2 regions of the Brevundimonas sp. LPMIX5 genome follow, and region 1 is predicted to be linked to the other one. Evidence: predicted binding sites of a transcription regulator. Region 1 holds the regulator's gene; the other holds the start of a gene.
The links. Region 1 encodes HrcA, which represses chaperone genes, less so after heat shock. Its sites were predicted from a motif close to GTTAGCANTCNNNNNNNNNGANTGCTAAC; they were not measured.
Positions count from the first base shown of each region.

Region 2: a site for HrcA is predicted at 1,714-1,742, ahead of groES (co-chaperone GroES). Genes of this name have one in related genera too.

Region 1 is NZ_QWTZ01000010.1:182,050-186,120, reverse strand. It holds gene D1604_RS10560 (dienelactone hydrolase family protein) at 1-663, shown strand, start outside; gene grpE (nucleotide exchange factor GrpE) at 778-1,392, opposite strand; gene hrcA (heat-inducible transcriptional repressor HrcA) at 1,389-2,483, opposite strand; gene rph (ribonuclease PH) at 2,599-3,324, shown strand; gene D1604_RS10540 (hypothetical protein) at 3,391-3,765, shown strand; gene pnp (polyribonucleotide nucleotidyltransferase) at 3,905-4,071, opposite strand, start outside.
Region 2 is NZ_QWTZ01000009.1:42,012-46,082, reverse strand. It holds gene groL (chaperonin GroEL) at 1-1,319, opposite strand, end outside; gene groES (co-chaperone GroES) at 1,377-1,664, opposite strand; gene D1604_RS09590 (hypothetical protein) at 1,904-2,371, shown strand; gene D1604_RS09585 (DUF4260 domain-containing protein) at 2,431-2,814, opposite strand; gene pgi (glucose-6-phosphate isomerase) at 2,811-4,071, opposite strand, start outside.

The DNA.
Region 1 (4,071 bases):
TTCCCAGTCGTGATCGTCGTGTCCGAGATTTTCGGCGTGCACGAATACATCCGCGACGTCTGCCGCCGCCTGGCCAAGGCGGGTTATGCGGCCGTGGCGCCCGCCTTCTTCGTCCGCGTCCAGGACCCAGCCCCGCTCAGCGACATGCAGGCGATCCAGCGCATCGTCGGCGCGGCGAGCTATGAACAGGTCATGGGCGACATTGCCGCTACGCTGGACTGGGTCGGCACCCAATCCTGGGCGAAGGCGGACAAGGTCGGGATCACCGGCTTCTGCTGGGGCGGCAAGGTGGTGTGGCAGGCGATGGCCCGCTTCCCGGCGCTGGACTCCGGGGTCGCCTGGTACGGCCGCCTGTCGCCCGCCGCCAATGCGACCGACGACCAGAAGGCGGCGGGTCGCCCCTGGCCCATCGACCTGGCGGGCGAACTGAAGGCGCCGGTGCTGGGTCTTTACGGCGGCCAGGACAGCGGCATTCCCAACGACACGGTCAGGGCGATGAACGACGCGCTGAAGGCTGCGGGCCGGACCGACAGCCAGATCATCCTCTATGACGACGCTCCGCACGGCTTCCACGCCGATTATCGCGCCTCCTACCGCGAAGCGGACGCGAAGGACGGCTGGCGGAGGTTGCTGGAACTGTTCGATTCGAAATTGAAGGGCTAACCTCTCCACCCGCTCATCCCGGCGTCCGCCGGGATGAGCGGTTTATTTTGCAGGCGCATAAAAACGGCCCGACGCGTCTGCGCCGGGCCGTCGTCATATCAACGCGCGAAAGCCTCAGGCCTTGGCGTCGAAATTCCCGCCCGTCGTGTTCGGATCGGCATAGGCGCCGCCCGTCGCCGGGCCCGAGCCCTTGGCCGCGACCACCACCATGGCCGCGCGCACGGTGCGGCCGAACAGGGCGTAGCCCGGTTGCAGCGTCTGGATGACGGCGCCGCCCGGCACGGTGTCCGAGGGCTGCTCCATCATCGCCTGATGCAGGTGCGGATCGAAAGCGTCGCCCGGCGCCGGGTCGACGCGGGTCAGGCCGTTGGCCTCAAAGGCCGACAGCAGGGACTTCTGCGTCAGCTCCAGCCCCGTGACCATGGCCGCCGTGGGGCCGTCCGCATCCTTGGGCGCCGTCGCCAGACCGCGCTCCAGCGTATCGGCCACGCCCAGCAAATCCTTGGCGAAGCGCTGGATGGCGTAGGCGCGCGCGTCATTCTGCTGCGTCTCGGCGCGGCGCTTGGTGTTCTCGGCATCGGCCACGGCGCGCAGGGCGCGGTCTTTCCACTGATCGCGCTCGGCGATCAGGGCGTCGACCACGGCGTTCTCATCGCCCTCAGGCGCGAGATCGGCCTCGTGGATGTCCTGCTCGAGTTGGTCCCGGGTCTCGTCGTTGATGTCGTTCACGTCTCTTGTCCGTCCAGAATCCGGCCCAGCACCCGGGCGGTATAGTCCACCAACGGTATGACACGGGCGTAGTTCAACCGCGCGGGACCGATGACGCCGATGGCGCCCAGCACCCGCTGCCGGCCCGACATATAGGGCGCCGCGATCACGGCGGAACCCGAAAGCGAAAAGAGTCGCGTTTCGGCGCCGATATAGATGCGCACGCCCTGGGCGGCGCCGACGTCGTCCAGCAGGCCGATCAGCTGTTCTTTCTGCTCCAGATCGTCGAACAGAACGCGCACCCGCTCCAGATCCTCGGCCGCGCGGGCGTCCTGCAACAGATTGCCGCGCCCGCGCACGATCAGGTTGCGGTCGTGGCCTCCGCCGCCTGCGCCGCCGCTCCAGGCCGCCAGTCCGTCCTCGACCAGACGGGCGGCGGCGGCGTCCAGATCGCGCCGGGCAGCCTCCATCTCGGCCTTCATCTCGTGCCGTGCCTCGGCCAGCGGGCGCCCCTTCAGCCGCGCGCTGAGAAAGTTCGACGCCTCCTGCAGGGTCGAGGGCGTCACGCCCGGCGCCAGATTCATCAGCCGGTTCTCGACCACCCCGTCGTCGGCGACCAGCACCGCCAGCGCCTGTCCGCCGCCCAGAGCCACGAACTCCACATGGCGCACCCCCGCCTCGCGCACCGGGCTGGCGACGATGCCCGCCCCGCCCGCCAGACCCGACAGCAGGGAGGAGGCCGCATCCAGCGCCTCCTCGACATTGCGGCCGCCGCCCTTGGCGCCCATCACCGCCAGCCGGGCGTCGATCTCGCGCCGCTCCTCCTGACCGATGTCGCCGACCTCCAGGAGGCCGTCCACGAACAGCCGCAGCCCCGCATGGGTCGGCGCCCGCCCGGCTGACGTGTGCGGCGAGGCCAGCAGCCCGGCCTGCGTCAGCGCCTGCATGGTGTTGCGGATCGAGGCGGGCGACAGGTCCAGCCCGGCGCGCGACAGGGTGTGCGACCCCACCGGCTCGCCCGTCTCCAGATAGGTCTCGACCACCCGGCGGAAGATGTCGCGCGCCCGCGCATCCAGCGTCGCCAGACCCGGCGAGGGGTAAAGCAGGCTCATGGCGCCGCCCTCCGCCCCGTCAAAACGGAACGGAGACTCACCGCAAACGGGTCAGGGCGGGACAGGCTCATGGTTTCAGGATAAGCACGCGCCATCCCGCTTCCAAGGAATTCCCATGCGCCCGTCCGAACGCACCCCCGAACAACTCCGCACCGTCACGCTGGAAACCGGCGTCAACCGCTACGCCGAAGGCTCATGCCTGGTGTCCTTCGGCCATACCAAGGTGCTGGTGACGGCCTCGATCGAGGAAAAGGTGCCGGGCTGGATGCGCAACACCGGCCAGGGCTGGGTCACGGCCGAATACGGCATGCTGCCCCGCGCCACCCACACTCGCGGCCGCCGCGAAGCCGCCGCCGGCAAGCAGTCGGGCCGCACCCAGGAAATCCAGCGCCTGATCGGCCGCTCCTTGCGCGCCGTGGTCGACCTGAAGGCGCTGGGCGAGCGTCAGGTCCTGATCGACTGCGACGTGATCCAGGCTGACGGCGGCACCCGCACCGCCTCCATCACCGGCGCCTGGGTGGCCATGGCCAGCGCCCTCAACTACCTCAAGGACGAGGGCGTGCTGACGACCGACCCCATTCTGGATCAGGTGGCGGCCGTGTCGTGCGGCGTGTTCAAGGATCTGCCGGTGCTGGACCTCGACTATGAGGAAGACTCCACCGCCGAAGCCGATTCCAACTTCGTCCTGACCGGCGCAGGCCAGATCGTCGAGATTCAGGCCACCGGCGAGAAGCGCGGCTTCAGCCGGGCCGAGTTCGACCGTCTGTTCGAACTGGCGGAAATCGGCTGCACCGAACTGTTCGCCCTGCAACGCGCCGCCGTCGAGGCCGCCCGCCGATAAGGCTTTTCGCGGAGCCGGATCGGGGCCATCGTCGTTGCATAGGCGAACCCCGATCCGGAGCCCCGCATGACCCGACCGCCCCTTCTGGCCTGCCTGATCCTGAGCAGCCTGCTCGTCGCCTGCCAGCCGCGTCCTGAGCCAGCGGCCCCCGCGCCGGTCCCGACGCCAGCGCCCGCCTCGGCCCCCGAGCCCGAAGCCCGCCTGCCCGAAGGTCCGGATATGGCGCCCCAGCCGGTTCCGCTCGACGACCGCCCCTGCCTTGAGACCCTGGGCGAAGCCGCCTCCGCCCGCCTGGTCCAGCGCTGCATCGCCGTCAGCCCGGCCACGCGCCCGCCCTGCAACAGCGCCAATCCCTGCGACCTGATCCAGGGCGAGATCGATCGTTCCTGCGCGATGTGGACCCGCGACGGCGAAACCCCGCCGAAAGAATGCAAGGGCTGATCTTCTCCCTCCCCATGAAGGGGAGGGAGAAGGCGCGCTCAAGCAGCGAGCCGCCGCGCGGCAAACGATAGCGCCCAAGAAAAAACCCCGGCGGATCGCTCCACCGGGGTCTTCTTCAATTCAGCGATGACGCCGAGGCTTAGTCGCGACGGCGACGGCCGCGGTCGCCGCCGTTGCGGTCGCCCTTGGGACGGCCGCCGGTGTCTTCCGACAGCGGAGCTTCACCGCGTTCAGCGCGCTCGGCGTTGATCTTGTCGGTGATGTCCTCGCCGGTTTCCTGATCGACGACCTTCATCGACAGCTTGG
Region 2 (4,071 bases), on a different contig from region 1:
ACGCCGGCGGTCTGGTCGGCGTTGTCGACCTTCAGCGCGGCCAGCACCTTGGAGGCCTTCAGCAGGGCCACGCCGCCGCCCGGGACGATGCCTTCATCGGCAGCGGCGCGGGTCGCGTTCAGGGCGTCGTCGACGCGGTCCTTCTTTTCCTTCACTTCGACTTCGGTCGAGCCGCCGACGCGCAGGACGGCGACGCCGCCGGCCAGCTTGGCCAGACGCTCTTGCAGCTTTTCCTTGTCGTAGTCGGAGGTGGTGTCTTCGATCTGACGCTTGATCTGGCCGACGCGGGCCTCGATGCCGTCCTTCTCGCCCGAACCTTCGACGATGGTGGTGTCGTCCTTGGTGATCTGGACCTTCTTGGCCTTGCCCAGCATGTCGAGCGTGACCGTTTCCAGCTTGATGCCGAGGTCTTCAGAGATGACCTGGCCGCCGGTCAGGATGGCGATGTCTTCCAGCATGGCCTTGCGGCGGTCGCCGAAGCCAGGGGCTTTGACAGCCGCCACACGCAGACCACCGCGTAGTTTGTTGACCACCAGGGTGGCCAGGGCTTCGCCTTCGATGTCCTCGGCGATGATCAGCAGGGGACGGCCCGACTGAACCACGGCTTCCAGCACCGGCAGCATCGGCTGCAGCGAGGTCAGCTTCTTCTCGTGGAGCAGGATGAGGGGCTCTTCGAGGGAGACCTCCATCTTGTCCGGGTTGGTGATGAAGTAGGGCGACAGGTAGCCGCGGTCGAACTGCATGCCCTCGACGATGTCGACGGTGGTTTCGGCGGTCTTGGCTTCTTCGACGGTGATGACGCCTTCGTTGCCGACCTTGGCCATGGCCTGGGCGATCAGGTCGCCGATTTCAGCGTCGCCGTTGGCCGAGATGGTGCCGACCTGGGCGATTTCCGAGTTGTTCGAGACCGGCTTGGAGTTCGACTTGACCTCTTCCAGCACCGCTTCGACAGCCTTGTCGATGCCGCGCTTCAGGTCCATCGGGTTCATGCCGGCGGCCACGGCCTTCAGGCCTTCCTGGACGATGGCCTGGGCCAGGACGGTGGCGGTGGTGGTGCCGTCGCCCGCCTTGTCGTTCGCCTTGGAGGCGACTTCGCGGATCATCTGGGCGCCCATGTTCTCGAAGGCGTCTTCCAGCTCGATTTCCTTGGCCACCGAGACGCCGTCCTTGGTCGAGCGCGGGGCGCCGAAGGACTTCTGGATCACGACGTTGCGGCCCTTCGGCCCCAGGGTCACCTTGACGGCGTCAGCCAGGACGTTGACGCCCTTCAGCATCTTGTCGCGGGCGTCGGTGTTGAATTTTACGATTTTAGCGGCCATGCGGGCAGCTCCTATCTAGATGTTTTTACGAGAGAAACCGGAAACCCAGGACGTGTCTTACGACAGCACGCCCAGGACGTCGGTTTCCTTCATGATGATCAGGTCTTCGCCGTCGATCTTCACTTCGCTGCCCGACCACTTGCCGAACAGGACGCGGTCGCCGGCCTTCAGCTCCAGGGCGACGAACTTGCCGTCTTCGTCACGGACGCCGGGGCCCACGGCGACGACTTCGCCTTCCTGGGGCTTTTCCTTGGCCGTGTCGGGGATGATGATCCCGCCCTTGGTCTTGGATTCTTCTTCAACGCGCTTGACCAGCACGCGGTCGCCGAGCGGACGAAACGCCATCTGAGTAACTCCTGTCAGGATGTTGGTTCCAGCCCTCGGAGCCCACGACTTTGGCAGTCGCCCTCCCCGAGTGCTAACGACCGGGGAGTTAGGCAGGGGGGCGGGGGGCGTCAAGGGCGGGGCGGCGCGAAATTAGGCGCCTGGATGAAGCGAAAATGAACAGGCGCCCCCGGGGTCGTTCAGACAGGCTTCGCTAAAAGGGGGACAACGGATCAACCGGCTTTCGAAAGGAGCCCGCCATGAAGACCCTGTTCAAGATCGGCGCCGGCGCTATCGCCCCTGCTCTGGTTGTGACGATGCTGGCCACGACTCCGGCCGCCGCCCATAATTATCGCGACCGCGATCGCGACAACACCGGCCGTGACGCCGTGCTGGGCGCGGTGGTCGGCGGCGTCGCCGGGGCCCTGATCGGCCAGGGCGATGGACGCTATGTCGCGGGGGGCGCCCTGGCGGGTGCGGCCCTGGGCGCGGCCTCGTCCTCGAACAACGGCAGCTGCGGCTATTATCGCGGCGGCCGCTGCTACCGGAACCAGGGCCACTGGGAGCGGGAGCACGGCATCAACAGCCGCGACGGTTATTACAACGGCCGCTATGAGCGCAATGACGGTCGCTACTATCGCGATGGTCGTTACTGGAAGAACCAGGGCGAGTGGCGCAGCTATCAGAACCGCCGCGACCGCGACTACCGCTATGACCGCCGCTGGTAAGCGGCCGGTGACATAAGGAAAGGCCCGGTTTTGCGACCGGGCCTTTTTCGCGTGTGCGCTCAGGCGGATAGGCCTCTGCGGGCCTTGCCGATCAGGCCCAGGTGGGTGACGCCGAAGTCCAGCGGGGACTTCAATCCGTAGCCCAGCGCCCGGTCGAACCCGATATGGGCCAGCCAGATCAGGGCGAGCGCGACAGCCAGCGACTGATCCGCGACCAGGCCCGCGCCCGCAAGCAGCAGCGGCCCGATCAGGCTGTGCGCCAGATTATAGGTCAGGGCGCCGAGGCGCGGTCCGGCCAGATAGCCGGCGAAAGACAGATCGGGCGCCAGAAACAGAACGGCGAACAGGCCCCATCCCTGACCGAACCGGGCATAGGCGAAAGCGGCGATAGCCAGCAGGGCCAGCCCCTCCAGCCTTTGCCAGCCCGATGCGACGACGCTCACGCCGTCAGCCGACGCAGCAGGTCGGCCGTGGACGGGTCCAGATCGGGCGAGGGCGCGCCGCTGGCGGCGTCCTTGAGCAGCGCCCTGGCCAGAACCTTGCCCAGTTCCACGCCCCACTGGTCGAAGCTGTTGATGTCCCAGATCACGCCCTCGACGAAGGTCTTGTGCTCATAGAGGGCGATCAGGGCGCCCAGGGTCTGCGGCGTCAGCCGCTTCATCAGAACGGTCGTCGACGGACGGTTGCCGGGGAAGGCCTTGTGCGGGGCCAGTCGATCCGCCTCGGCTTCCGACGCGCCCGAAGCGATCAGTTCTGCATGGGCCTGAGCCTCGCTCTTGCCTTGCATCAGGGCCTGGGCCTGAGCCAGGGCGTTGGCCCATAGGGCTGTTGCAGATGTTCCCCCGCAGGTGTGGCCGACCACGATGAATTCGACCGGAACGACCTCCAGTCCTTGGTGCAACTGCTGGAAAAAGGCGTGCTGGCCGTTGGATCCCGGCTCGCCGAAGACGACCGGACAGGTCTGGCGGCCGACGGGCGAGCCGTCGCGGCGCACCTGTTTGCCGTTCGATTCCATCTCCAGTTGCTGCAGGAAGGCGGGCAGACGGCGCAGGGCATGGGCATAGGGCGCCACGCTGCGGGCCCCGCGATGCAGGCCGTCGACATTGTAGATCTCGGCCAGGGCCAGCAGTACCGGCGCATTCTTCTCCAGCGGGGCCTCGAGGAAGTGGCGGTCCATGTCGGCGGCGCCGTCCAAAAACGCCTGAAACGGCTCCCACCCCAGGGCGATGACGCAGGACAGGCTGACCGCAGACCAGAGGGAATAGCGCCCGCCGACCCAGTCCCGGAACGCGAAGGTGCGGCCGCAGCCGAAGGCCTGCGCTTTTTCCGGCGCGGCGGTTACGCCGGTGAAGTGTTTGGCCAGCCCCTCAGCCGGCAGGGAGGCCGCCAGCCACGCCTTGGCGGCCTCGGCGTTGGTCAAGGTTTCTTGGGTGGTGAAGGTCTTGGAGACGACGATGGCCAAGGTCGTTTCCGGATCCAGCCCGGCCAGGGCCTCGGCCATGTCGCGCGGGTCGATGTTGGCGACGAAGCGCAGGTCGATGTCCGGGTCCAGCGGGCGCAGGGCGTCCCAGATCAGACGCGGCCCCAGGTCCGAGCCGCCGATGCCGATATGAAGCACCGTCTCGAACCGGCGCCCCGTGGCGCCTGTCTCATTTCCGCACCGCAAAGCTTCGGCATAGGCCTTCATTTCGGCGCGCACC